2 regions of the Candidatus Merdisoma sp. JLR.KK011 genome follow, and region 1 is predicted to be linked to the other one. Evidence: predicted binding sites of a transcription regulator. Region 1 holds the regulator's gene; the other holds the start of a gene.
What was found. Region 1 encodes HrcA, which represses chaperone genes, less so after heat shock. Its sites were predicted from a motif close to TGTTAGCACTCNNNNNNNNNGAGTGCTAACA; they were not measured.

Region 1 (10,599 bases):
CGGCTTTGTAAAGGTTGCAAAGCAATCCAAGCTAGTAGGGAAAGGGCTAAAATCTGATACGAAAGAAAAACTGCCTAAGAAAGAGACAGAGCCCAAAATAAAACTGGACGATGCACTCCGCATGGCAGTCGATCAATATAACGATGCATATACCATGATGAACGATAATGGCACTGCGCTTCATCGGGAGCGTACTCGTGCTGTTGATATGATTGTACATATCGAGGATTTGGTTAATAGTATTGCTAACCGTCCTAAAGCGTTCGATACGGAAATTGTAGAAATTCGAACCCATCGTGAATCCTTTTTGGATGTATGTGAAATTGCGAAAGAAAAACTCGATGTGGCTAAAAAGTCAGCATTAGGTGCTGGAGCTGGTGTCGCCACAGGTGCGGCCATTGTTAGTGTTGCGCCGACAATGGCTATGTGGGTAGCTACCACTTTCGGAACAGCATCTACTGGAACAGCAATCTCTGCATTATCTGGCGCAGCAGCCACGAATGCCGCACTTGCCTGGCTTGGAGGCGGTGCATTGGCCGCTGGAGGAGGCGGCATGGCTGCTGGGCACGGTGCTTTTCAATTTAAACAAATTAAAGCTGGGAAAAAAGAAGAAAGAAGAAATTGAAGCAGTAAAAAATAACACTGCCAATGCACAAAAAGTTGCCGCACAGATACAGGAACTACTGGATGAGATTACTGACCTGCGCGATAATTTGAGTCAACAGTACAATCGTTGTCTTGCTGATTACGGCAAAGATTTCATGTCGATTCCAAGGGAGCAGCAAATTCAGCTAGGGGCATTGGTAAATAACACCAAGGCGCTTGCAGCGTCTCTCGGAAAAAATATTCAGTAAAAGGTGTAAATTATGAACGCAGAAAAAGTAGTGAAAAGCGGTCAAGAGCAAGCTGTGGGTGCGTGGATAAATTACCTGAACCAAGTGCGTTTAGACAGGTTGGCTGAGGCACTGTCAAAACAGAATATTAACTTTGCCACTGCGATGGAGACTATTGAAACGGCATTTGCCGCCATTCGACATGACATTATTTTTCGTAACCGTGGTGGTGACAAGGGGATGCACGGCTTTATTGCAGAAATAGCTGAATATGGTATAGCTAATGCACGTCAGCAGATTGTTGCCAAGTCTGCTATTTATGTTTGGATTAACGATAACGGCCCGGATGATTTGCATCGTGGAGCAGATGTAATTCAGCAGAAATTTGTCCAAGCGGGCGGTCATTTGTCATTACGGGCAGTAGCAGAGCATCTGCGCCGCTATCCGGAATACCTTACTGAAGGTCACAAATACCAGATCCCGAAAGATCACTATGACAAGATAATGACCTATCTTGCGATGCCTGCAGATGTTGCAAATAAGTTACCGACGTCGACAGGGGAGTTTTCGTTACGCCAGTGGAAAGAGGTTCATGATTTCTTTGAGATAAATGGTATTGATCCAAGCAAGTTAGAACCATCAATACTTGAATATTGTGATGTACAGCAAGATGCGATTGCAGCTGCTTTCGACAGAGAAAAAGGACACTTGCAAGAAGCAGATCAAGAGCAACGGGATACTGCCTATCAAGAAAGCAGGCCTACATTGGCCGAAGGATTGAAAGCAACAACTACCGCCGCTGCGATTGAAGGTGCGACTACATTTGTGATGACTGTAGTTCGCAAGTACAAAGCAGGCAAGAAAATTAAGGATTTTAATCAAGCTGATTGGATGGAGATTGCTGAAGATTCGGGCAAGGGAACTATTAAAGGCGGAGTCCGCGGTGCGAGTATCTATACACTTACAAACTATACTGCTACCCCTGCAAGTGTTGCAAGTGCAATTACCACAGCAGCCTTTGGCGTTGCGGAGCAAGCACATTTATTTAGAAATGGCACTATTGATGAAGTTCAATTCATTGAGAACTCGGAAATCCTTTGCTTAGATGCATCGGTCAGTGTATTGTCCTCGTTTATCGGACAAGTCCTTATTCCAGTTCCGGTTCTTGGTGCAGTTATTGGTAATACTGTCGGAACGATGATTTACCAAGTTGGTAAAGAAAGTCTTTCCACAAAGGAAAAAGAACTTATTGAAAGGTATCTTAAAGAACTTACGGATTTGGATGAAAAGCTGGTAACCGAGTATGGTCAATACATTGAACAACTGAACCATTGCTTTGCAGAATATATGGAACTATTGACAGCTGCCTTTGACCCTGATATTAAAAAGGCACTTGATGGTTCAGTTGCGTTGGCAAGGTATATGGGTGTGCCAGATAAAGAAATCTTAGACAGCTACGATAAGATTGTAAATTACTTCTTTGAATGAGTGAATCTTTGTTATTCATATAATTGAACTTTATTATAGTTAATAAAATCTCCAAAAATTTTAATATATGATAGAGCCGGGGAGTCATAGTTTATGCCATGGCTCCCCGGCTCAAACGTAAATTAGTTCATTACAAAGTATTTCCTACACCCGATTTTTGGACACTGTTCGTCGTCAAAAAGTAGAGAATTATAAATGGGTTCACGATGGATTCAAGTAGCTGAACGAAGAGAAGCAGTCAATCCCTCCCCATCCGTATCAATCACAATCGTATCTCCAGCAGCAGCCTCCCCGCCCAGGATAAGCTTCGCAGCCAGTGTCTCCACATGTTTTTGCATATACCGCTTCAAAGGCCGTGCCCCATATACGGGATCGTACCCATGCTCCGTAATAAAAGCCTTGGCTCTTTCCGTAAGGGTAAGGGTCAGCTCCCGATCCTTCAGGCGCCCGTTCAGCTCATCCAAAAGCAGATGAATAATAGAAGCAATATCACTTTTACTGAGAGGCTTAAAGAGAATGGTCTCATCCAACCGGTTCAAAAATTCCGGCCGGAAATGAGCTCTTAAGTCATTCAGCACCAATTTCTGAGCCTCTTCCCGGATATTTCCCTCCTCATCAATCCCTTCCAGAAGATAAGCAGAACCAATATTGGAAGTCATAATAAGAATGGTATTCTTAAAGTCCACCGTGCGCCCCTGAGAGTCCGTAATCCGGCCGTCGTCCAATACCTGCAGAAGGACATTGAACACATCGGGATGAGCCTTCTCAATCTCGTCAAACAGCACTACAGAATAAGGCTTCCGGCGGACCGCCTCCGTAAGCTGGCCGCCCTCCTCATATCCCACATATCCGGGAGGCGCTCCGATAAGACGGGAGACAGAGTATTTCTCCATATATTCACTCATATCAATCCGCACCATATTCTGCTCATCGTCAAAAAGACTGGCGGCCAGAGCCTTGGCAAGCTCCGTCTTTCCCACGCCCGTAGGCCCGAGAAACAGGAAGGAGCCAATGGGCTTACTCGGATCCTTAATACCGGCTTTGGAGCGGATAATAGCCTCGGAAACCAGGGTCACGCCCTCATCCTGTCCAATCACACGTTTGTGAAGCTCTTCATCTAAGTGCAGAGTTTTATTCCGCTCGCTCTCCGTCAGCTTAGCCACAGGAATTCCCGTCCACCTGGAAATAATACGGGCAATCTCATCCTCCGTAACAGACTCGTGAACCAAGGAGAGATCCTTTTTATGAATCGCTTCCTCCTCCTGCTCCAGCTGCTTTTGCAGCTGCGGCAATTTGCCGTACTGCAGCTCGGCAGCCTTGTTGAGATCGTAGTTCTGCTGCGCCGTCTGAATCTGCTTATTAATATCCTCAATTTCCTCACGCAGTTTGGAGAGACGCTCCACCGAAGTTTTTTCATTGTCCCACTGGGCCTTTTTCCCGTTGAATTCATCCCGAAGTTCCGCAAGCTCTCTTTGAAGATGCTCAAGACGCTCCTGGCTCAGACGATCCGTCTCCTTTTTCAGAGCCGCCTCTTCAATCTCCAACTGCATGATTTTCCGGCTCAGCTCGTCAAGCTCCGCTGGCATGGAATCAAGCTCCGTCTTAATCAGAGCACAGGCTTCATCTACCAGGTCAATTGCCTTATCCGGCAGAAAACGGTCGGAAATATACCGGTTGGAGAGGACGGCAGCAGAGACTAGGGCTGCATCCGTGATCTTAACCCCGTGGAACACCTCATAGCGCTCCTTCAGACCTCTTAAGATAGAAATCGTATCCTCCACCGCAGGCTCATCCACCATCACCGGCTGGAACCGACGCTCCAGGGCCGCATCCTTCTCAATATACTGCCGGTATTCATCCAGGGTTGTAGCGCCGATACAGTGAAGCTCCCCTCTGGCAAGCATAGGCTTTAACATATTGCCGGCATCCATAGCCCCGTCCGTCTTACCTGCCCCTACAATCAAATGCAGCTCGTCAATAAAAAGGATAATCTGTCCGTCACTCTTGCGAACCTCATCCAATACAGCTTTTAGACGCTCCTCAAATTCTCCCCGGTACTTGGCGCCGGCCACCAGCGCGCCCATGTCCAGGGCAAAAAGCTTCTTATCCTTAAGCCCCTCCGGCACATCTCCGCGGACAATCCGCTGGGCCAGTCCCTCAATGGCCGCCGTCTTGCCCACGCCAGGCTCCCCGATAAGGACAGGATTATTTTTCGTCTTTCTGGAGAGAATGCGGATAATATTGCGGATCTCCGCATCCCGTCCAATCACCGGGTCAAGCTTCTGCTCCCGGGCACGTTCCACCAAATCAGAGCCATACTTATTCAAGGTATCATAAGTAGCCTCCGGATTATCACTGGTAACACGCTGATTGCCCCGAACCGTAGAGAGTGCCTTAAGAAAACGGTCCTTTGTAATACCGTATTCCTTGAAAATATCCTTAACAGAGGGACTCGGGCTGTCAAGCAGGGCAAGAAACAGATGCTCCACAGAAACATACTCATCCCCCATCTGCTTCGCCTCATCCTCAGCGCTAATGAGTACCTTATTTAAATACTGTCCCACATAAGGCTGGCCGCCGGAAACCTTCACCCTCTTATTAAGAGCCTGCTCCACCCGGTTCACAAAATGCTCCGGCTGAATCTCCATCTTCGAGATCAGTTTCAAAATCAGACTATCCTCCTGCCTAAGAAGACTCATAAGCAGATGCTCCTGTTCCAGCTCCTGGTTACCATATTCATAAGCGGTTTTTTCCAAATCATTCACAGCCTGTATAGATTTTTGTGTAAATTTGTTAATATTCATAATCTGCCTCCTATTCCAGTTTCGTAATATCCCTCCCGGTACACGGGTATGAAATCCATTTCCAACCGCAAAACATGCGTCTGTAAATCGATTTGTGCACTGTGAGGGATATTACTGTTCCGGTTCCGTAAAATGCAAAAGACCCTATACCACACACTTATGCATGTGATACAGGGCCTTGTTCACTTGTCTATACCTAGTATATATCACTCTCTATCAAAAAATGCAATACTTAATTTCTAAAATAATTCTAAACATTTCTAAACAAAGCATTCCGGCCAAACGTTCTTCCCAGCAGCCATCCATTGCAGGCATCAGGCAAATACTTTATAATTAGCATACAACCCAGAAAAGGAGAAAGCAGCCATAAATGAACTATAAGATAATGTTAAGCAATAGTCTGAAAGCAGCCATAAATGAACTGAAAGAAATAAATAATATAACTTGTACACAATATCATATACATATTTATCCGGATACAAGCGAAAAAGAATTGTCGAGATTATCCAGTAAGGATTTGTATTACAAAACCGCATTTTTAAAAGGAAAATACGAATTAAAAACATTTACCATAGAAGAAACAGCAAAAATATTCTCACCGCCAATGGGCCTGCCCTTGTGGATGGAGATGTCATTGCTGTCGCATAAGGAAAGTGAAATGCATATCAAGCTAAAAATAAGCATCAGATTCAGAAAGCCAAAAGACCTGCATAACAAAGAAACAAGCCATCCGCCAATCAGAGTATTATAAAAATAAAAACACAAAAAACAGTATCCTTGTCCACTGAGGGTACCCACAGCGCAAATCCATCAAGCAAAAGCAGAATCAGCAATTAAATACCGAAACAGGCATGACACATCAAACAGCATACAGCAGAAACACACATCCGAAAAGACAAAAAACTTCCGTCCCCAAGCAGTTCATCCAGGAGGAGGCGGAGGGTCAGAGCAGACAGCGTGTACGCGAACCGTCCGAACACAGATATGGAAAAGCCTGTGCCCCGGCCCTCCGCCTCCTCCTGGATGAACTGCCTCCTCCCCCAATTTCTAAAAAAAACATAAACTCGCTTGACAAACGCAACCCATAGTGCTATTTTAATGTTAGCACTCAAAAGGGCCGAGTGCTAATAGGAAAAAAGACACACAAGAGTATTTCCAATAAAAAAGGAAATCCTCTATAAAAATGAGGTGACGAATTGGATCTGGACGAGAGAAAATTAAAAATCCTGCAGGCAATCATCCGCAATTATATGGAAACAGGAGAACCCGTAGGCTCCAGAACCATTTCCAAATATTCCGATTTGAATCTAAGCTCCGCAACCATCCGCAACGAGATGTCAGACCTGGAGGAGATGGGCTACATCCTGCAGCCTCATACCTCAGCCGGAAGGATTCCTTCTGACAAAGGCTACCGTCTCTATGTGGATCGCATGATGAAAGAGAAGGAACAGGAAGTCAGAGAGCTGAAAGAACTGATGATTGAACGAACCGATAAGATGGAACGGGTACTGAAGCAAGTGGTGAAGGTCCTGGCGGCCAACACCAACTACGCCACCATGGTATCGGCCCCTGCCTGTCATCGGAACAAGCTGAAATTTATTCAGCTTTCCAAAGTAAGCTCCACCCAGATTCTCACCGTCATAATGATGGAAGGAAATCTGGTACGCAACAAAGTCATTCCCGTTACCGAGGAACTGGATCAGGAGACAGTGCTGAAGCTGAATATCCTTTTAAACAGCGTTCTCAACGGACTGGCCATTGAAGAAATCAACCTGGCCATGATTAAGAACCTGAAGGAGCAGGCAGGCATTCACAGCGGTCTGGTGGCAGATGTCATTGACGCAGTGGCAGAAGTCATTCATTCAGAGGAGGAGGTAGAGATATATACCTCCGGAACCACCAACATTTTCCGCTATCCGGAACTGTCCGAGAACGGAAAAGCCAGCGAGCTTTTGAGCACCTTTGAGGAAAAGCAGGAGCTGACGGATCTGGTGAACCGGACCTTGGAGGGAAGCGGGGAAAGGGATATCCAGGTGTACATCGGCCAGGAGCTTCCCGTACAGGCCATGAAAGACTGCAGCGTGGTGACAGCCACCTACGAGCTGGGAGACGGGCTTCGGGGCACCATCGGAATCATAGGGCCGAAGCGCATGGATTATGAAAATGTGGTGGATACCTTAAAGACCCTCACAGATCAGCTGGATGAGATATATAACCGAAAGCAGGAATAAAAGGAAGAGAAAGGGGTAAAGACCCGTGGAAAAGGAAATGAATCAGGAAGAAGCCATCCAGGAGGAAGAGCTTCAAAGAGAAGCGGCAGAAGCCCAAGACGAGGCCGTGCAGGAAGAGCCGGAAGCAAAAGCAGAGGAAGAACAGGAGCCGTCGTCTGAGGCGTCCAAGGAGCCGAAGGAAAAGTCAGAAAAATCCTTCCTTGGCAAGAAGAAAAAGAAGAAAGACCCGAAGGACGAGAAAATTGAGGAGCTTGAAGACCGGGTAAAGCGCCAGATGGCGGAGTTTGACAACTTCCGCAAACGCACCGAGAAGGAAAAGTCCCATATGTACGAGATAGGAGCCAGGGATGTGATTGAGAAGATTCTTCCGGTGGTGGACAATTTCGAGCGGGGACTTGCAGCCGTTCCCGAGGAAGAAAGAGCTAATCCCGTCATAGAGGGAATGGATAAGATCTACAAGCAGCTGATGACCGTATTGACCGACCTGGGCGTGGCTCCCATTGAGGCGGCAGGACAGGAGTTTGATCCCAATCTTCACAATGCAGTGATGCACATAGAGGATGAAGAACTTGGGGAAAATATTGTGGCCGAGGAATTCCAGAAGGGATATACCTACAAAGAAACCGTTATCCGGCACAGCATGGTGAAGGTTGCAAACTGATGCGACAGCTTGTGCACTCGGAAAAGCAAAGCTTTTCTGAGTGCACCGTGGAGTAAATATATCATCAAACCAACAACTTACAATCAAAATAAATGAGGAGGTCTCTATTATGAGCAAAATTATTGGAATCGACTTAGGAACAACAAATAGCTGTGTAGCAGTTATGGAGGGCGGCAAACCGGTGGTAATCGCCAACACCGAAGGCGCAAGAACCACACCGTCCGTAGTAGCATTTACAAAGACAGGAGAGCGTCTCGTAGGCGAGCCGGCAAAGCGTCAGGCCGTTACCAACTCCGAAAAAACCATTTCCTCCATCAAGAGAGACATGGGAACGGATCACAGAGTAGCCATTGACGACAAGAAATATTCTCCCCAGGAGATTTCCGCTATGATTCTCCAGAAGCTGAAAGCGGACGCGGAGAACTATTTAGGCGAAAAGGTAACGGAAGCCGTTATCACCGTACCGGCCTACTTCAATGACGCCCAGAGACAGGCGACCAAGGATGCAGGCAAGATTGCGGGACTGGACGTAAAGCGTATCATCAACGAGCCGACGGCTGCGGCACTGGCTTACGGCCTGGACAACGAAAAAGAGCAGAAAATCATGGTTTACGATTTGGGCGGCGGTACCTTCGACGTATCCATCATTGAGATTGGCGACGGCGTTATCGAGGTACTGGCAACAGCAGGCGACAACCGTCTGGGCGGCGATGATTTTGACCAGAAGGTTACCGACTATATGCTTGCAGAGTTCAAGCGCACCGAGGGCGTGGATCTCTCCGGCGACAAGATGGCCCTCCAGAGATTGAAGGAAGCGGCTGAGAAGGCAAAGAAGGAGCTGTCAAGCGCAACGACCACTAACATCAACCTTCCCTTTATCACAGCTACCTCCGAGGGGCCCAAGCACTTTGATATGAACCTTACAAGAGCAAAATTCGACGAGCTGACCCATGACCTGGTAGAGCGTACTGCCAACCCGGTACAGGCAGCCTTGAAGGATGCCGGCATTACGGCCTCCGAGCTTGGCAAGGTATTGCTGGTAGGCGGTTCCACCCGTGTTCCTGCCGTACAGGATAAGGTAAAACAGTTAACCGGACATGAGCCCAGTAAATCATTGAATCCCGACGAGTGCGTAGCCCTTGGCGCTTCCATTCAGGGCGGCAAGCTGGCAGGCGATGCAGGTGCAGGCGATATTCTTCTTCTGGACGTTACGCCCCTGTCCCTGTCCATCGAGACCCAGGGAGGCATTGCAACGCGTCTTATCGAGCGGAATACGACGATTCCCACCAAGAAGAGCCAGATTTTCTCCACAGCGGCAGACAACCAGACAGCCGTGGACATCAACGTGGTGCAGGGCGAGCGTCAGTTTGCAAGAGACAACAAGTCATTAGGGCAGTTCCGGCTGGACGGAATTCCGCCTGCAAGACGGGGAATGCCCCAGATCGAGGTTACCTTTGACATTGACGCCAACGGTATTGTGAATGTTTCCGCAAAGGATCTAGGAACCGGCAAGGAGCAGCACATCACCATCACCGCAGGCTCCAACATGTCTGACAGCGATATCGAGAAGGCCGTGAAGGAAGCTGCGGAATTCGAGGCACAGGACAAGAAGCGCAAAGAGGGCATTGATGCAAGAAATGACGCCGACGCCATGGTATTCCAGACCGAGAAGGCCCTGGAGGAAGTGGGCGAGCAGATAGACGCCGCCGACAAGTCTGCCGTAGAGGCAGAGCTTACCTCTTTGAAAGCCGTGATTGAGAGAACCAAGGATCAGCAGGAGCTTTCCGATTCCGAGCTGGATGAACTGAAATCCGGCAAGGAGAAGCTGATGAATGCGGCGCAGAAGGTATTCGAGAAGGTATATGCCCAGGCACAGGCAGCACAGGGCCAGGCAGGCCAGGGACCGGATATGGGCGCAGGCGCAGGCCCGGCAGATGATGTGGTTGACGGCGATTACCGAGAGGTGTAAAGTAAGAAAGCGATAAGAATGAATTCCAAGGAAGGTGAACGAAAAAAGCGGTCCTCTTTCCTTGGAATTCGGCCGTATTAAAATGATTATGTCCGGCAGCGAAGAAAAAGATGAGGTCAAACGTCCCCTTAGGCTGCTGCCCGTGAGAGTGAAAGCTAAGAGTATTTGGATAAAGAGGAAGATAAAAGAATGGCAGAGCAGAAAAGAGACTACTATGAGGTCTTAGGCATAGATAAAAATGCGGATGACGCCGCGATTAAAAAAGCATACCGCCAGCTGGCGAAAAAATATCATCCGGATATGAATCCCGGCGATCAGGAGGCGGAGAAAAAGTTTAAGGAGGCATCCGAGGCTTATGCGGTCTTGAGTGATCCGGATAAGCGCCGCCAGTACGATCAGTTCGGCCATGCGGCCTTTGAGGGCGGCGCCGGAGGAGGAGGCTTTGGCGGCTTCGATTTTACAGGTGCGGATATGGGAGATATCTTTGGGGATATTTTCGGCGATCTCTTTGGAGGCGGCCGCAGCAGGAGAGCCAGCAACGGGCCCATGCAGGGGGCAAATCTTCGGGCACAGGTACGCGTGACCTTTGAGGAAGCCGTATTTGGCTGCGATA
Region 2 (10,599 bases), on a different contig from region 1:
CCGAAGTTCCGGGCATCCATATCATGCTGGAGAGCGTCGGAGGAGATAACGATATCTCCGATGTCGATGTCTGCTTTTAGGGAACCGGCTATTCCTGTGTTTATCAGCCGGTTTACATGAAACACATCTATCAAAATCTGGGCGCACAGTCCGGCATTTACTTTTCCGATTCCGCTGCGCACGACTACAATCTCACGTCCGTTCAAGGTTCCCTGATAGAATTCCATGGAGGCTTTTTTTACTATGACTTCTATCTCCATCTTTTCTTTTAAAAGGGCAATCTCTTCTTCCATTGCCCCAATGATTCCGATTCTTCCCATATAAGTACTCGCTTTCTTTTTTTCTTTTGATGCCTTTTAGGTAATTACAACAGCGGTTCTGCCGGCCTGTTTTTGTCTATTTTAGCAATATCAACAGGGAATTGCAACCTTTTTACGCTTTCTCTCTCTGAAGCTGCTCCAGTTTCTTTCTTAATTCCGCATTCTCTCTGGACTGCTGCTCCAAAAGTGTATTCTTTTCTTCAAGCTGCCGCTCCTTCTCCGCTATCAGAAGCTTTTGCTGTTTTATCTCTTTTTCCTGCTCCTCGATCATATATCTGACTGTATTCCTGTCCAAGGTGCGCAGCGCCTCTGAGTACATCCCCAACACCTCCTTCGGATTTTTTCGCATCTCTGCCGCTTCCCGGTAGATTTCTTCCAGCCAGGGATATTCTTTTATCAGTCTCTCTGCCTTCTGTATATCCTCTGTGGCCAGAAGCGACAGCCATGCCGTCCGCTCGCTTCTCTCTTTAGGATAAGGGCTTTCACGAAATACGTCAAGAGCTATCAGACAATATTCCTGGAGCAGCTCCAGCTCAAGGCCTGTGTCAAAGGTATTTTTTCCATAGTGAATATAGACGCCGGGCTCTCTGTGAAATGCGGAAATGCTTTTTTCAAACAGTACAATCGTATATACTTTTTTCATATCCCGATATGTAAAATGGCGGCCCTTCTCTCCCTTGGTTCTGGTATACTGGCGCATAATCAGATCCGAGGAGTAGCAGGACATCCGCTCAGCCGGAAATGTATAGGGAATCTTCTGTATCTCAATATTGCTTAAAGTGCCGTCTTCCAATTCTACCAGAATATCGAGGATCAGCAGGGATTCGCCGTCCATCATGCTGTCCTCGGAGGGGAGTATCCCCTTGACTTTAACTTTAACTCTAAGCAGGCTGGAAATAAACCGCGATAAGCGTTCCGGGTGAATGTCGGGATGGAAGATTAATTTAAAAAACGGGTCATAAGTTAAGGGAAGCGTCTTTTTCCCACAACAGAAATCCATAAACTTCTGTCTCCATTCCTCGTCCATCTGGAAATAGCGGCCATACAGGCTGGGAACTTCCTTCAAGCTTTTCAGCACCTCTTTCTCCGATTGTCTGGTGCTGTTCCAATTTGGTAGTGTTTCTTTCTGATTCAAATATTTTCTGCCTCCTTTTTTTAATTTGTTTTATTTGCTTTATTTGTTTCAATCATTTAGGGAAAGATGGTGAGAACTCACCGGAATTCCGAAATGTAATTGATGGGTTTATCCTATCATAAAGTGATATGACTGTCAATTGGTTTTTACATTTTATTCCAATATTTTGTTTGGGGGTAGGTTTTGTTTTGATAATTGTTGGAATTGTTTTATGTTAATGGAATTTTTGAAGATTTATTTTTGTATTATGGTTGTATCATTCTGTGTATGTGTGATTCCGGTTGTTGACGATTTTGGGGGAGGCTGTTATAATTACTACGTTTGAAAATGGTTTGTAAATATAGCGGATGCGTGAAAGGAGATGTGCTATGACATATCGGACGAAAGGTACTTGCTCTATGGCTATTCATGTGGAGCTGGATTCTGAACATGTTATTCAGAATGTGGAGTTTGTTGGAGGATGCTCTGGGAATACTCAGGGGGTGGCTGTTCTGGTGAAGGGTATGAAGGCGGAAGAGGCTATTGATAAGATTGAAGGGATTCGTTGCGGCTCGAAACCTACTTCTTGTCCGGATCAGCTGGCTAAGGCTTTGCGGATGGCTTTGGAGGGGGATGGGGACGGGTCAGTTGCAAAATAGGAGAGCAGGCTTTTCCATATCCTGTGTTCGGACGGTTCTCGTACAGACGTCTGCTCTTGTCGGACTGATAGTCCGCCAATATCAGACGCCTGTACGCGAACAGCCGGACACTGGATATCGGAAAAGCCTGCTCTCCTATTTTGCAACGACCCTAGGGGTTTAATACTTTTTGGAATAATTTTCCAAATTCAAACAATCATTAATATATATTATGAAGCTGTCAAAACACCCGTACGAGTTGTTGTTGATTCTGTTGTAGAACCTTTTGTTGCACTATGTCCTCCACGAGCCATATAGCATCTGCCACTAGTCACTGGAATGTTTGTTTTATTACCATAACAAGTTGCCGTATTATTTTCTGAAAAATAATAACTTCCAATTTGACCAAATGATTTTCCCCCATCTGTGCTTTCATCCAAATAAACTCCAACTTTTATTGTGTCACAAACAGCATGTGCAAATGTTGTACCAGACACACTTACTCTGCCTTTTCCTGCATCTTTAATTCCACAAATTCCTTCTTTAAGATATGTTCCCCTAGCTATTCCATACCAATGATCAATAGACTCCTTTTCTGTTTCAAAATATTCATGATAGCCTGGTATTTCAATTTCTTGTGCATACACATTTAATGCTTGTGGGCTCCATAATCCTCCTACCAGGAACATATTAAAAATCAAAAAAAATAGTTTCTTTTTCATTTCTTCCCTTTCTAGTATTCTATACTAATTAACTTAAATAAATTAAAAACTATTCGCTTTTAAAAATAACACCATATAAAATGCCTTTAAATTCCTCTAAATTCATATCGCTTGAAAGAAGATAATAAGCGTTTGCATACTCAATTTGAGCCCTATAAAATATTGCTCCATCATTATTATCAATTTCCATAACTTCAATTTCTTTTCCTAAATAAAATGTTTCTATTGTATCAATTAATTTGCCATCTATTTGCGTATTAAATGCAGCATCTCTATTCTGCTTATTTTCATATATGCTTAAAACATGCTCATTATATTGAAATTCCATTATTACTTCGCCCATATCTTTTGAAATATATACCTTCTTCAATTCCATCCCATTAGGTTTATCACCCAATCTCAAAGCCAGAATTCCAATCTCTTCCTCAATCTTTTCATAAGCCTCTTCTTCTGTTAATTCCACATAAAAGATATCATCGGTACTCGCTGCTATGTCAAGCTTCCCATTTCTTTCACGATTTTCCACATTCAGCACAAATAATCGTGCTCCACTCGCCCCCACGCCGGCCATCGATATGAATATTGCGGCCATTGCTGCTGTGGTTAGGGCTTTTTTGAAGAGAGCGCTCTTTCTGGATCTTAATTTTTCTTTTTTGTGAATCTCGCTCATAAGCCTTTCATAGGAATTCTCGGGCATCTTTAGGGATGCAAGCTCTTTTTTTGTGTTCACTCTCCTTTCTAATTGAATCGCCTCATTCTCAATCTCCTGTCTTAGTTTTTCCTCTAAGTCTCCGTTTTCCATTGTGTTTCCTTTATTTTCACAGAATTTGAATTGACAGACAGGCTGGAAGCTATCATAATATCCATAGATTGTTGTCTCTATGGAGGTTTGATCATGAAACGAATTCTTTTGACCGGCGGCGGAACTGCCGGACATGTAACTCCCAATCTTGCCCTTTTGCCAAAGCTCCGTGAACTGGGTTATGAAATCTCTTATATGGGTTCCTACAACGGGATTGAGCGGAAGCTCATTGAAGAGCTCCAGATTCCTTACTATGGTATCTCTTCCGGAAAACTCCGTCGTTACTTTGATCCGAAAAACTTCAGTGATCCCTTTAAGGTGATTAAGGGTTATGGGGAAGCCTGCCGAATCATTAAAAAGCTTTCACCGGACGTTCTTTTCTCCAAAGGCGGCTTTGTGTCTGTTCCGGTGGTTCTGGCAGCCAGGCGCTATCATGTGCCTGCAATCATTCATGAGTCTGATATGACGCCGGGGCTGGCCAATAAGCTGTGTATTCCTTCTGCCGTTAAGGTTTGCTGTAATTTTCCGGAGACGCTGCAGTATCTGCCCTCCGGCAAGGCGGTGCTTACCGGTTCGCCTATCCGCCAGGAGCTTCTTCAGGGCGATCGCCTGTATGCCCTGCGCTTCACCGGCCTTTCCGCCAACAAACCGGTGATTCTGGTCATGGGCGGAAGCATGGGCGCCGTTGCTGTAAATGAGGCTGTCCGCAAGGTTCTTCCCTCGCTTTTGAAGGAGTTCCAGGTGGTTCATCTCTGCGGCTCCGGGAAGCTGGATGCTTCTCTGGGCCATCTGTCCGGATATGTACAGTATGAATATATCCAGAAGGAATTGAAGGATCTTTTTGCACTCGCCGATATTGTTATTTCCAGGGCCGGCGCAAATGCGATTTGTGAACTTCTGGCTCTTAAAAAACCCAGCCTGCTGATTCCGCTCTCCGCTGCCGCCAGCAGAGGCGATCAGATACTGAACGCCAAATCTTTTGAAAAGCAGGGATTCAGTATGGTGCTGGAGGAAGAAGAGATTACGGGGGAATCCCTCCTTAAGGCCGTCCATTCTCTCTATGAAAACCGTTCTTCCTTTGTCCAGGCTATGAAGCTCAGCAGTCAGACGGATTCCATACAAACTATCATTGGTCTGATTGAAGCAGCTGTTTCACATACTTAATCTTAAATCCGGATCCGGCGGCTGTCTGATGAACGAACAGCCGCTGGGCTTTTGGCATGTTTCTCTTTAAAGCTTTTCATATTCTTTCTGATATTGGGTAATCAGCCATTTCTTTGCTTTCCGCAGATATACGTCTACAGTACTTAAGGATACGCCTCTCTGCTTTGCAATTACTTTTCTTGGAACTTCCAGGTATTCCGCCAGCAAAAAGACCTCGTACCAATTTGGGTTCTTCTCCCTCAAACCGTCCATCATTCTGCCTAGAAGTTCTCTTTTGGCTTCTCTTTCTATATGCAGTTCAATACAATTCTCATTCTCCATCAGGTAGTCCAGCTCTGCCGTTCCGCTGAGGAGTACGCTGTAGTTTCCGCCTTTTCTGCAGTAATCCCGGGCTTCATTGGATGCAACAACGATCAGCCAGGACTTTACCCTGTCCTCGTCCACATGGTTCTGATAACCATACAGCTTTTCAAAGGTTTTCTGACAGATATCCTGTGATAAGTGATAGTCCTTTGTAATATCGTAGGCTATCTTTAATATCAGATTTTTATACTTTTCATATATTTCACGAAACTTCTCATTTGTATTTACCATCTTATGTTCTAACGAACGACCTCCTTTAGTTTTTCCTCAGCAATCCTGTCAGTTCTTCCAATTCCTCCAAAGATGCTTTTTTCGGATTCCAGGTGAATCCTGCGCTGTCTCCTTCATATCTGGGTATCAGATGCAGGTGGAAATGGAAGATGGTCTGACCGGCTGCTGCACCGTTATTCTGCACCAGATTGAAACCATCGCAGCCCAGGGCCTCTTTCATCCGGCCCGCAAGCTTTTTCGCCAAAGCCATAGCCTTTTGGCATAGCTCGTCGTTCATCTCAAAAAGATCGTTAAAGTGTTCTTTGGGTACAAGCAATGCATGTCCCCGTGCGGCCGGATTCAAATCCAGAAATATGCGGAAGTCCTCATCCTCATATATCGTGGATGATGGAATCTCCCCGTTTGCAATCTTACAGAAAATACAGTCGTCCTTGTTCATAGCTCGCCTTCTTTCTATTAATTCAGCCAGGAAAAGCCCTGCCTATGTCGAATTTTGCCGATGGGTTCTATATTGTCAACCCTGTCTTCTCATGTTACACTTATTTTCAAGAGTAGCCGGACTGAAAACAGAATCTTCAATTTTTGGTCTGTGCCTGCAGATACGCACGCACTCTTAAAGCATCGGGAGACAAATCTTATGGAAGATACAATTTTTACTGTTTCAAAAATAACACACGAAATTCGTAATCCACTGACTTTGATCAATAGTTCACTCCAGCTTATTGAATCTATGCATCCGGAAGTAAAGGAATTCCAATTCTGGTCCCAGACTCTGGAGGATATGGCCTTTGTCAGCCAGCTTCTGGACGATCTGGCTGCTTACAGTGACAAGCGGCGCTTTTTTATGTGCGAGGTGGATTTAAAAGAAGTCATTCATTCTTTAGAAGAGAGTCTGAAGCCCTATGTTGTCATGAATAAAAAACATTTTTCCGTACATATGCCGGCTCAACTGCCTTTAGTCTTTGGAAACCCTGTAAAGCTAAAGCAGGCATTTCTGAACCTTCTCAAAAATGCCTTTGAATCCACTGGAGAAGAAGGCTGCGTTTCTATGTCTGCCAGAAAATATCTGGATCGTATCATTATCCGAATCTCGGATGACGGCTGCGGTATGAACCAGGAAACCATCGAAACGCTTTTCACGCCTTTCTCATCTCAAAAGCCGTATGGTACGGGCCTTGGGCTTGCAATTACACAGAAAATTATTCATGCACATTACGGTGAAATTGAAGTCTCTTCCACCTTGGGCCGAGGAACTACCTTTACGATTACCCTGCCACATCTATAAGCACATTTTAGTATATTTTCCTAATTATTACAAGTCATTTTTCAAAAAAGCAGCTATTTTTAACTTTATATTAACAAGCTGCATTAAAAAAGCACCGACCCCACGGCTAATCCGCAAAACCAGTGCCCTGCCTGCGCGATCAGGGGTTCGAACCCTGGACACCCTGATTAAGAGTCAGGTGCTCTGCCAGCTGAGCTAATCGCGCTTATGTTTTTTTCTTTTGGTCTTTTATTTTCGACGCAAGAATTATTATAATGCATGATTTCATAAAATGCAAGTACTTTTTTTATATTTCTTGATTTTTTTCCCGTTTTCTTATAAAATGATTACGATTTAATAAAAAACGAATCATAAATAGTGAAACATAACCAATTTTTGATGGCGTAAACCACATTTCAGGAGAAACTATTTCCTTATTTTCCCAGAAACCATACGCCAGCCGGCGCAGCATATACGTCAGAAAGGAGAACAGATGAGACTTCGCAAAATCAAAGGAGCAGATGAAGCTGTGGCTGCCAGCCCTTATGTGATACAGCACAGCGAGCAGGCTCCTCTTCCCTGGAAATCCTTGTTTAAAAATGAACATCCGCTTCATATAGAAATCGGCATGGGCAAGGGACGCTTCCTTATGGAACTGGCAAAGGCCAACCCACAGATAAATTACATCGGCATTGAGCGTTACACCAGCGTCCTTATCAAAGCCATTCATAAAATGGAGGCAGACCCTCTGCCGAACCTTTATTTTTTATGCATGGATGCTGCCGGTCTGGAACAGTACTTTGCTCCCGGCGATGTAGAACGTATCTATCTGAATTTTTCAGATCCCTGGCCAAAGGACCGCCACGCCAGACGGCGTCTGACTTCAGTAGTATACTTAAAGCATTATGACGCTGTCTTATCCCCTAAGGGGCAATTGGAATTTAAGACGGATAATGAAGCTTTATTTGACTTCTCATTGGAAAGTATTAAGGCTTCCGGCTGGAAGCTCCTTGGGTGTTCCCGGGATCTGCACCGGGATCCTGATATGAACCAGGGTAACATTATGACAGAATATGAAGAAAAATTTTCCGCTCAAGGGAACCCCATTTATAAATTAATTGCTGCTCGTTAAAGAAATCCCAAGCCTGCAAAGATTCTTTTCTTTCCTCCGCCGGTTAAGGGTAGTTATCAAGGTTCACAAATATCCTTAGCAGATAATGGGATGCTTAGATGAGACGGCCTTTGTCTATCGAGGTTATTTTCAGACAATTTGCATTATATTTTGACATCAATGATGTCAAGCATTATTTTGTTTTTTTCCCGTGAAAAAGCAATTTATCTGATTTGTACAGAACGCACGTTTTTACTTTTACTATGTAAACCCCTCTTTTCCTGGGGATAAAATGTGGATAATGTGGATAACTTTGTTGATAACCTTCTTTTACGCTTTTTTTAATCATTTTTAATGTGGATAACTTTTGGGAAACTTTTTGAATATCGATTGGAACTTTTTTGCTTTATGAAAACTTTGTGCAAAATGTAGATTTGAATTTTTCTCGGCCCTTTCCTGGCAAATAACCTGTCTGAAAATATTTGATAGATATTCTAATAGAAGTTTAAAAGGCCTGCCATAGAAACGTGCTCTGACTTTTCTATAGCAGGCCTTTCACTGTCTTTTAGTTTGTCTTGGCAAAGCTAAAAGAAGGCGGTTACCCTTCAATAGCGATAAATTTATTCTCTTCTGCCCGCTTCTGTTCCTCTACTCTGGGAACCGTAAGCTTCAGAATTCCATCCTCAAATCTTGCCCGGATATCCTCCTGCTTAACTGCCTCTCCCACGAAAAAGCTTCTGGAGCATTGGCCTGTATAGCGTTCTCTGCGAATGTAATTTCCCTGTGAATCCTTTTCCTCATTGGATGCATTTCTAGATGCCTGAACGGTCAAATAACCGTCTTTTAGCTGCGCAGTCACATCTTCCTTCTTGCAGCCCGGAAGCTCCATCTCAAGCTCGTAGGCGCCGTCACACTCTCTCACATCGGTTTTCATCAGGCTGCTCTCTCTTTTTACTCCCTTAGAAAATCCGCTGTCAAAGGGGAAATCCATCCACTCGTCAAACAAACTGTTTCCAAAAAGACTTGGCATCATCATCATAATTCATTCCTCCTAACATGATTATCAACTTATTTTTCCACTTTTTTATGAGTTGATACCTTTTTTGAATTTTTTTGTTTACAAATGTACTATAATCCTTTTTGTTAGCACTGTCAAGAGGTGAGTGCTAATTATTATGTGAACTTTCTGTGAAAACCAGCGGACAAAAAAATACTGCAGATCTCCTTTTACAAAGAAGCTGCAGCATTCCTTCTGGTATAACTATCTATTGGCATGAAAAATGCCCAGAACCGGAATCGAACCAGTGACACGAGGATTTTCAGTCCTCTGCTCTACCAACTGAGCTATCTGGGCTTATAAATTTAGGAGCACGAACATCTTACTCCATGCTTCGTGCTGCCTGAGTGGCGAGGACAGGATTTGAACCTGTGACCTTCGGGTTATGAGCCCGACGAGCTTCCAGACTGCTCCACCTCGCGATATTTAATTACAACAACAGCGAACTACTGCTGTGAGTGGGGGAAAGTGGATTCGAACCACTGAAAGCACAGCTAACAGATTTACAGTCTGCCCCCTTTGGCCACTCGGGAATTCCCCCATATATTACTCTAGAGCCGATGATCGGACTCGAACCGATAACCTGCTGATTACAAATCAGCTGCTCTGCCAATTGAGCCACATCGGCAGTAGTGGGACCTATAGGGCTCGAACCTATGACCCTCTGCTTGTAAGGCAGATGCTCTCCCAGCTGAGCTAAGATCCCGTATATAAGCGACCCGAATGGGACTCGAACCCACGACCTCCGCCGTGACAGGGCGGCGCTCTAACCAACTGAGCCATCGGGCCATTACACCTTCAAAACTATATACTGATTTATCACACATCTTGGTTTTCTTTGTTCTTCCTTTCCTATGACGCTCTGGTCAAGCCCTCGACCGATTAGTAGCAGTCAGCTCCATGCATTGCTGCACTTCCACCTCTGCCCTATCTACCTTATCGTCTTTAAGGGGTCTTACTGCTTTCGCATGGGATATCTCATCTTGAGGGGGGCTTCACGCTTAGATGCCTTCAGCGTTTATCCCGTCCCGGCTTGGCTACTCTGCCATGGCCTTGGTAAGCCAGCAGATGCACCAGCGGCCGGTCCATCCCGGTCCTCTCGTACTAAGGACAGCTCCTCTCAAATATCCTGCGCCCACGCCGGATAGGGACCGAACTGTCTCACGACGTTCTGAACCCAGCTCGCGTACCGCTTTAATGGGCGAACAGCCCAACCCTTGGGACCTGCTGCAGCCCCAGGATGCGATGAGCCGACATCGAGGTGCCAAACCACTCCGTCGATGTGAACTCTTGGGAGTGATAAGCCTGTTATCCCCAGGGTAGCTTTTATCCGTTGAGCGATGGCATTCCCACTTAATACCACCGGATCACTAAGTCCTACTTTCGTACCTGCTCCACCCGTCGGTGTCACAGTCAAGCTCCCTTCTGCCTTTGCACTCTTCGAATGGTTTCCAATCATTCTGAGGGAACCTTTGAGCGCCTCCGATACCCTTTCGGAGGCGACCGCCCCAGTCAAACTCCCCGCCTGACATTGTCCCACCGCCGGTTCACGGCGGCTGGTTAGAAACCCAATACTGCAAGGGTGGTATCCCAACAGCGGCTCCATGGCAACTGGCGTCACCATTTCCTAGCCTCCCGCCTATCCTGTACATGCAGTACCGAATCCCAGTATCAAGCTGGAGTAAAGCTCCATGGGGTCTTTCCGTCCTGGCGCGGGTAGCCAGCATCTTCACTGGCACTTCAATTTCACCGGATGCATTGTTGAGACAGCGCTCAAATCATTACGCCTTTCGTGCGGGTCGGAACTTACCCG

Region 2: the regulator HrcA is predicted to act here: its motif matches at 8,871-8,901, upstream of VV089_RS19445 (Hsp20/alpha crystallin family protein).

Annotation. Positions count from the first base shown of each region.
Region 1 is NZ_JAYWSZ010000003.1:2,487,112-2,497,710, reverse strand. It holds gene VV089_RS13240 (hypothetical protein) at 1-625, shown strand, start outside; gene VV089_RS13235 (hypothetical protein) at 570-854, shown strand; gene VV089_RS13230 (hypothetical protein) at 867-2,321, shown strand; gene clpB (ATP-dependent chaperone ClpB) at 2,534-5,125, opposite strand; gene VV089_RS13220 (hypothetical protein) at 5,496-5,876, shown strand; gene hrcA (heat-inducible transcriptional repressor HrcA) at 6,322-7,356, shown strand; gene grpE (nucleotide exchange factor GrpE) at 7,382-8,017, shown strand; gene dnaK (molecular chaperone DnaK) at 8,127-9,986, shown strand; gene dnaJ (molecular chaperone DnaJ) at 10,176-10,599, shown strand, end outside.
Region 2 is NZ_JAYWSZ010000004.1:1,149,057-1,159,655, reverse strand. It holds gene VV089_RS19500 (5'-methylthioadenosine/adenosylhomocysteine nucleosidase) at 1-320, opposite strand, end outside; gene VV089_RS19495 (PD-(D/E)XK nuclease family transposase) at 433-1,455, opposite strand; gene VV089_RS19490 (TIGR03905 family TSCPD domain-containing protein) at 1,824-2,093, shown strand; gene VV089_RS19485 (DUF6147 family protein) at 2,303-2,794, opposite strand; gene VV089_RS19480 (DUF4367 domain-containing protein) at 2,844-3,596, opposite strand; gene VV089_RS19475 (undecaprenyldiphospho-muramoylpentapeptide beta-N-acetylglucosaminyltransferase) at 3,690-4,760, shown strand; gene VV089_RS19470 (RNA polymerase sigma factor) at 4,827-5,354, opposite strand; gene VV089_RS19465 (HIT family protein) at 5,380-5,793, opposite strand; gene VV089_RS19460 (sensor histidine kinase) at 5,992-6,639, shown strand; tRNA gene VV089_RS19455 (tRNA-Lys) at 6,772-6,844, opposite strand; gene trmB (tRNA (guanosine(46)-N7)-methyltransferase TrmB) at 7,112-7,750, shown strand; gene VV089_RS19445 (Hsp20/alpha crystallin family protein) at 8,328-8,765, opposite strand; tRNA gene VV089_RS19440 (tRNA-Phe) at 9,011-9,083, opposite strand; tRNA gene VV089_RS19435 (tRNA-Met) at 9,135-9,208, opposite strand; tRNA gene VV089_RS19430 (tRNA-Tyr) at 9,246-9,327, opposite strand; tRNA gene VV089_RS19425 (tRNA-Thr) at 9,342-9,414, opposite strand; tRNA gene VV089_RS19420 (tRNA-Val) at 9,420-9,492, opposite strand; tRNA gene VV089_RS19415 (tRNA-Asp) at 9,502-9,575, opposite strand; rRNA gene VV089_RS19410 (23S ribosomal RNA) at 9,648-10,599, opposite strand, start outside.